2 regions of the Paenibacillus sp. E194 genome follow, and region 2 is predicted to be linked to the other one. Evidence: a T-box and tRNA genes for the amino acid it is inferred to sense, from the RefSeq annotation. Region 2 holds a T-box; the other holds one or more tRNA genes.
What was found. The T-box of region 2 lies ahead of AZ66_RS03385 (valine--tRNA ligase). A T-box ahead of a tRNA ligase gene usually reads a tRNA of that ligase, here a tRNA-Val.
Positions count from the first base shown of each region.

Region 1 (3,424 bases), on a different contig from region 2:
GTATCTTCTTCTCTACAGGATCAATCCCAGGATAGAAGCGACTTGCGTCGACAGCGTTCATACTAAGCCCAACAAGCAGGACGCCCGTGATGATTCCAGCCAACATTACCACGCCTATTACGTTCCATGGTCTGCGCATGCTGCTACCCCCGCTAACATCACTAATAACTTCACGATATAGCCCCTATTCTCACCGTAAAGTTAATCCCTTAAACGTCTCATGCCCTTCCTTGCTCATGACTTCATTCCTTCTTGCTGGTATACTCTTCAACTGAGCGAAGCCATACAAATTGCTCATCATGCTTTGTACTATCAAAGATGAGAAGCTTGGATAAAAACCAACAGACAACCGCTACGATCCCAAACACACCGATTATCCATACACTCAATTCGGCTCCCATAACCCAACCTCCTCCGCTTGTCCCCATTCAATAGCGAAACATTCGTTATACCTTCACTATATGAAAGCAGTTGAAAGTTTAGTTCTTGCAATTACGAACAAAATAAAAAAGCATCCATCACCCGTTAGATACGAATGAGAGATGCTTGATCTAGTAATAATATCTATTTCCTCGCACAGATTGACAGCCACTGAGGCAAGGCTGCTGACTCGTTCAACTTCCAGTTGCACATATTCACAAGCTCTTGATCAGAAAAGAGACCTATTTGCAATGCGGGCACTGTTCTCTACTTGTCTCTCTGCAATATCGCATGAAGTCACTATTGCGCCCATAAGATGAAACGCAAATACCGCATAGTTGTCACCGCTAGAAGGCACACACTCGCTTCCCCTGCAAACAAGGCATGACGGAGTTGATCATTGCATAAGTCGTAGGATGAAACGCTGATTCTGGAGAATCTATTAGATTGGAAATTGCCTCTTCCGTTCGATATTTCGAATACCAAGTATCGGACCAATAATTCCAACTTTCCTTAACGATATGTAATGCACCCTTCTGCTCCATTCCAAACTTCCCTTCTCCATATAAGTTCTACTGTACTTCAGTATCCCTCAGAGAAATCAATGAAAATAGGCAGAGAATAATTCGTATTAAACTATATCCTTGATCTTATTTTTCTTAATGCATGATGTTGACAAATATACAAACACCGCTCTAGTATGTTGATAGCATGATGGGTTCGTACAGTGGAAGGGAATATATAGTGAAATTAGAGAGGCTCCTGTCTATTCTAATTGTAAATAAAGGGAGGATCCAAGTGGTCGAGATTGAGAACACGAAGGTAGCAGCAGTATTCGAACATTATCCATTACATATTCAAGGAAAATTGTTTTTTCTCCGTCAGCTCATTTTAGATACTGCATCGGAAACAGATGGTGTTGGTTCTGTGGAAGAGACGCTAAAATGGGGTGAACCTAGCTATGTCATGAAAAAAGGAAGCACGATTAGAATCGGTTGAAACAGGAGACTCCGAATCAGTATGCCTTGTATTTTAACTGTAACACAAAGCTAGTTGAGACATTTAGGGAAATTTATCGTGACATCTTCAAATTTGAAGGGAACCGAGCAATTGTGTTCGATGGAGACGACCTTGTATCCATAGATGAACTAAAGCAGTGCATTTGTGCATCGCTCACTTACCATACCCGAAAACATCTTCCTATGTTAGGTTTATTTTCATGACCAGAATGATTCTGTTGCAGGTTTCCACTGTTCAAAGGAATAGAAATAGAAAAAGCCTTCATAATCAAGGCTTTTGATGTTTAAAGTATGGTGATCTGTAGTGGGCTCGAACCACTGACCCCCACCCTGTCAAGATGGTGCTCTCCCAGCTGAGCTAACAGATCATGTTTATTAACAAATTTAATATAACATCAATATATTACCATGTCAATTACTAGAGATGACTTTTCCTGAATGATCGGCAGCCACATGAACCACTTTCACAGTATATCGCTCACACCTTCTTACAAGCCTACAACAACTTACTATTCCATGAAAGCAGTTCACGATGACACCTATTCCTTATTTAGATATTGGGGACTTGCCAGTCGATCTCCTGCTCGCCCCATTCGCGCAGCTTATTATTAATTTTCGAGTACGGCTTGCTTCCAAAGAACCCACGATGTGCAGACAAGGGACTTGGATGCGGCGCTTGTACGATATAATGCTTTGACAAATCAATCATGCTCGCCTTCGCTTGTGCATGGCTTCCCCATAGAACAAATATGATTGGGCGATCTCTGTCATTCAACAATTGAATGATACGGTCGGTGAACTTCTCCCAGCCCTTCCCGCGATGTGATGCTGCTTGTCCTTGTTCGACGGTCAGTACTGTGTTCAGCATGAGGACGCCTTGCTTGGCCCAGTGCAGCAAGCTTCCGTTGTTCGGCATCTTCAGACCAACATCTGCTGCTCCCTCTTTGAACATGTTCTGAAGTGAAGGCGGAAGTTTAACACCCGGTTGAACGGAAAAGCTTAATCCATGAGCCTGTCCTGGCCCATGATAAGGATCTTGGCCAACGATGACAATCTTCGTATCTGTATAGGACGTCGCATTCAATGCAGAAAATATATGATCATATGGCGGATAAATGACAGCACGCTCGTATTCTTCTCGAAGCCAGCCCCACAGCTGCTTGAAATATGGCTGTCTAACTTCCTCATGGAGCAATTCCGCCCAATCATTCTGTACATGCATTCCCACTGTATATTCCCCTTCCATGTCGGTATCTATCAGTCTATTACGATTATTATGTAATCCTCAAATCAATTCACATTTCATATTAAAAAGGAATATAAAGCAAAAAACTCCTCACTTGTTCAAACCCTGAACAGGAAAGGAGTTCTCATCATCAATAAGTGGTGCCGAGGACCGGGATCGAACCGGTACGGTAGTCACCTACCGCAGGATTTTAAGTCCTGTGCGTCTGCCAATTCCGCCACCCCGGCATATTTGCCACATCGTCATGTGGTTCAATATGCTGCATCATTGCGCACTACAAGCTGCTCATCCACTTTCGTTTCAAAACACTGTACATCGCAACCGACAAGATATAATATATCATACGCCTTTATATGATGTCAACAATAAATTTATCGATGTGAATGTTCGCAAATGAACATTCATAATCTGGTCTTTTTCCTCCTATTGGATTATCCCCACGTTACCTTTGTTACCATTATTTTCATTGGAATATTTGGCTTTTGTCGTACAATAGAACTACTACCATCTAGGAGGATCCGGGCAGTGAAGCGAATAATTACCCTACTATGTGCTTCTTTCTTACTCCTATCAGGCTGTTCTAGCATCTCGCAATCCTCATATGACGATATGGTATCTGCGAACGAGAATTTGACTGCTAAAGTAAGAAACCTGCAGCAAGAAAATACGCAATTAAAAGGTACAATTAACGATTTAAAGAAAGAAATCGATGATATCAAAAATGGAGCTGACCGCATGC
Region 1 is NZ_JMDX01000385.1:34-3,457, reverse strand. Features, by position in the region: gene AZ66_RS27855 (hypothetical protein) at 1-139, opposite strand, end outside; gene AZ66_RS31710 (hypothetical protein) at 243-401, opposite strand; gene AZ66_RS32210 (hypothetical protein) at 1,219-1,419, shown strand; tRNA gene AZ66_RS27840 (tRNA-Val) at 1,732-1,807, opposite strand; gene AZ66_RS27835 (uracil-DNA glycosylase) at 1,990-2,661, opposite strand; tRNA gene AZ66_RS27830 (tRNA-Leu) at 2,824-2,912, opposite strand; partial or broken gene AZ66_RS27825 (bZIP transcription factor) at 3,211-3,424, shown strand, end outside.
Region 1: it encodes a tRNA-Val, which carries the amino acid that the T-box ahead of AZ66_RS03385 (valine--tRNA ligase) is inferred to sense. The anticodon was not compared.

Region 2 (3,424 bases):
AATTTCCTCCGAGATGTACGGCATGAACGGATGGATCATGCGCATTGTACGGTCAAGCACGTAAGCCAGAACGGATTGCGTCTTCTTCTTCGCTTGCTCATTCGAGCCATACAAGCTAAGCTTCGCAAATTCAATATACCAATCGCACAGATCATCCCAGATGAAGTTATTGAGCACACGGCCTGTTTCCCCGAACTCATAGGCATCCATCAAGCGTGTAATTTCGCGGGCAGTCTCGTTCATACGGTGGAGAATCCAACGGTCAGCTGTGCCCAATTCGCCTGTGATGTCGATATCCGCATAGGTGAACCCTTCCAGGTTCATCAGAGCGAAGCGCGATGCATTCCAAATCTTATTGGCAAAGTTGCGAGCCTGTTCTACACGTTCCCAGCGGAAGCGCAAGTCTTGGCCCGGTGTACTGCTCGTCGAAATCATGAAGCGCATTGCATCAGCACCGTACTTCTCGATAACTTCAAGCGGATCGACACCATTCCCAAGCGATTTGGACATTTTCTTGCCATCAGCATCACGCACCAAGCCGTGCATCAGCACATCCTTGAACGGAATCTCGTCTGTGAATTCCAACGCCGTAAAGATCATGCGGGATACCCAGAAGTAAATGATGTCATAGCCTGTAACGAGCACATTCGTTGGATAGTAGCGCTTCAGATCTTCCGTCTGTTCCGGCCATCCAAGTGTGGAGAACGGCCACAATGCAGAGCTGAACCATGTATCAAGTACATCTTCATCCTGCTTCAAATGGCTGCTTCCGCATGATGTACATGCAATCGCGTCTTCTTCTGCAACATGAATGTGTCCGCAATCCTCACAGTACCATGCAGGGATACGATGTCCCCACCACAGCTGGCGGGAAATACACCAGTCGCGTACATTCTCGATCCAATGCAAATATGTCTTCTCGAAGCGATCAGGCACGAAATTAACACCTTTGCCAGACTTCTGTGCTTCGATTGCACGCTCCGCGAGTGGCTTCATCTTCACGAACCATTGCGTAGACAAATACGGCTCTACAACTGCGCCACTGCGCTCGCTGTGACCAACTTGATGCACATGATCTTCAATCTTGATCAGCACGCCTTGCTCTTGCAAATCTTTCACGATCTGCTTGCGGCAATCTGCACGATCAAGCCCTTGATATTGGCCAGCCAGCTCGTTCATTTTACCGGACTCATCCATTACCGTAATTTGCGGCAGTTGATGGCGGAGTCCCATTTCAAAGTCATTCGGATCATGGGCTGGCGTAATCTTAACCGCGCCACTTCCGAAGTCTTTATCTACATAATCGTCAGCAATGACCGGAATCTCTCTGCCAACAATCGGCAGTACCAGCATTTTTCCAATCATATGCTTATAGCGCTCATCCTTAGGGTGTACAGCTACTGCTGTATCGCCAAGCATCGTCTCTGGACGTGTTGTCGCCACAGTGATTGTGCCGCTGCCATCCTTCAGAGGATATTGCAGGTGATAGAGATGCCCCTGCACTTCCTTATATTCAACTTCGATATCAGACAATGCCGTACGTGCTGCCGGATCCCAGTTGATAATATACTTACCGCGGTAGATGAGACCTTTCTCATAGAGCTTCACGAATACTTGACGAACCGCACGAGACAGACCCTCGTCCAGCGTAAAACGCTCACGGGAGAAGTCCAAGGACAGTCCCATCTTCGCCCATTGCTCACGAATCGTATTCGCATACTTCTCTTTCCAATCCCATACACGCTCCAAGAATGCTTCACGCCCAAGATCATAGCGTGTAATCCCTTCTTCGCGCAGCTTCTGCTCTACCTTCGTCTGCGTTGCAATACCTGCATGGTCAGAACCTGGAAGCCACAAAGCATCATATCCTTGCATCCGCTTGAAACGAATCAAAATATCCTGCAATGTAAAGTCAAGTGCATGACCAATATGCAGCATACCAGTAACGTTCGGAGGCGGGATCACGATTGTGAATGGTTCAGCATCCTTGCGATCACCTGCTTTAAAATACTCGCCTTTCATCCAAAAATCATACCATTTCTGCTCCGCTGCCTTCGGATCATACGTCGTAGGCATAGACAGTTGCTCTTGATTCTCTGCCAAGCAAATCCCTCCGTTACATAATCATGAATATCTAATCGACAATGTTCTGCCTATATAATCGAAGCAAATCATACTGCTCGATCCATGCATGCTTCTCTAAGCGTATAGCTCGGTATTTGCAAGGACAATTCGCTTACGTAGGCAAATAAAAAAACCTTACGCCACAAAGGACGAAAGGTTTAGCTTCCGTGGTACCACCTTTATTCCGCTCCCAGAACAGATCCTTACATCCTACAGATCGTGCGAGCGGCACTTCAGTTGCAAATAACGGCTGCGGCCGGCCTAATCTTGCGTATCCGGAACATGATGAACATCGTGTTCATACATTACCGTGACACGTTCAAAAGGGCAACTCCCAGGTGACTTCAGCGCGGGACAATCCTGCAGGCGTTGCACCGTGTCGCTCTGCTCTCTGTAAGGGGCCAATCGCTTACTACTCCTGTTCATAGTCTTTCAATCAGATCTTTATAAAAATAAACAATAACATTTACGATATATTGTACCTTCGCATACCGAGCGAGTCAATAGACGAAGCACAAAAGGATACTGACAAATGCTTTCCCTATTAGTCATATCCTGTTTTTCATTTTTCATAACATGTACTATAGGAGGTGTTTTACATGGAACGGTGGTGGTGTCGTGTTCGAGGTTCCATTAAAGGGGTTCTTTTCCCCATCATTTGCTTGCAATTTGTTCGCACGTTGCTTCTGCCAACAGCATTTGACGTATTTTTGCTATTTGTATTATTCCTCATCTTCATTGGATTTTTGTGGGATGTATATTGAAGCTTGTACAGCTGCATGCAGACACAAAGAAACCCGTCGCTCATTGAGCCATACGGGTTTCTTGCCTATCTAATAGGAAGTGGAGATATTGTTACGAGGTAGGAATATACAGAACTTGCCCTTCGGATATATCCGATTCCGCTAAGCGGTTGTAGAGCGCAATTTCTCTCGAATTCATGCAATAGCGATCAGCAATTGTATCGAGTGTTTCAGAACGCTGCACAATACACAAGCGCACCTTCTTGAAAGCCCGCTCATCATCAATACGCTGCAGGAATAACGACTGCCACTTTACTTCCTCACCAGTTGTCTCCTCATTCATTGCTGCTAGCTGCGCTGCCTCTTCTTCCTTCTGGATGCGTTCCAGTTCTTGAGACTCCCGCTTCTTCTGCAGCAACGAACTGAATCCAACTGGTTCCGCTGCTTCCGGCTCACTCGCTTTCGACTTGCCGATCGCAACCTTCATCTCCTGCTTGGCAGCTGCTGGAACATCCTCCGGCTCATTCAATGAAGCGGCTGCTTCAATATCGTCCCGC
Region 2 is NZ_JMDX01000013.1:28,025-31,448, forward strand. Features, by position in the region: gene AZ66_RS03385 (valine--tRNA ligase) at 1-2,076, opposite strand, end outside; T-box leader at 2,267-2,559, opposite strand; gene AZ66_RS31775 (hypothetical protein) at 2,724-2,888, shown strand; gene AZ66_RS03390 (LysM peptidoglycan-binding domain-containing protein) at 2,980-3,424, opposite strand, start outside.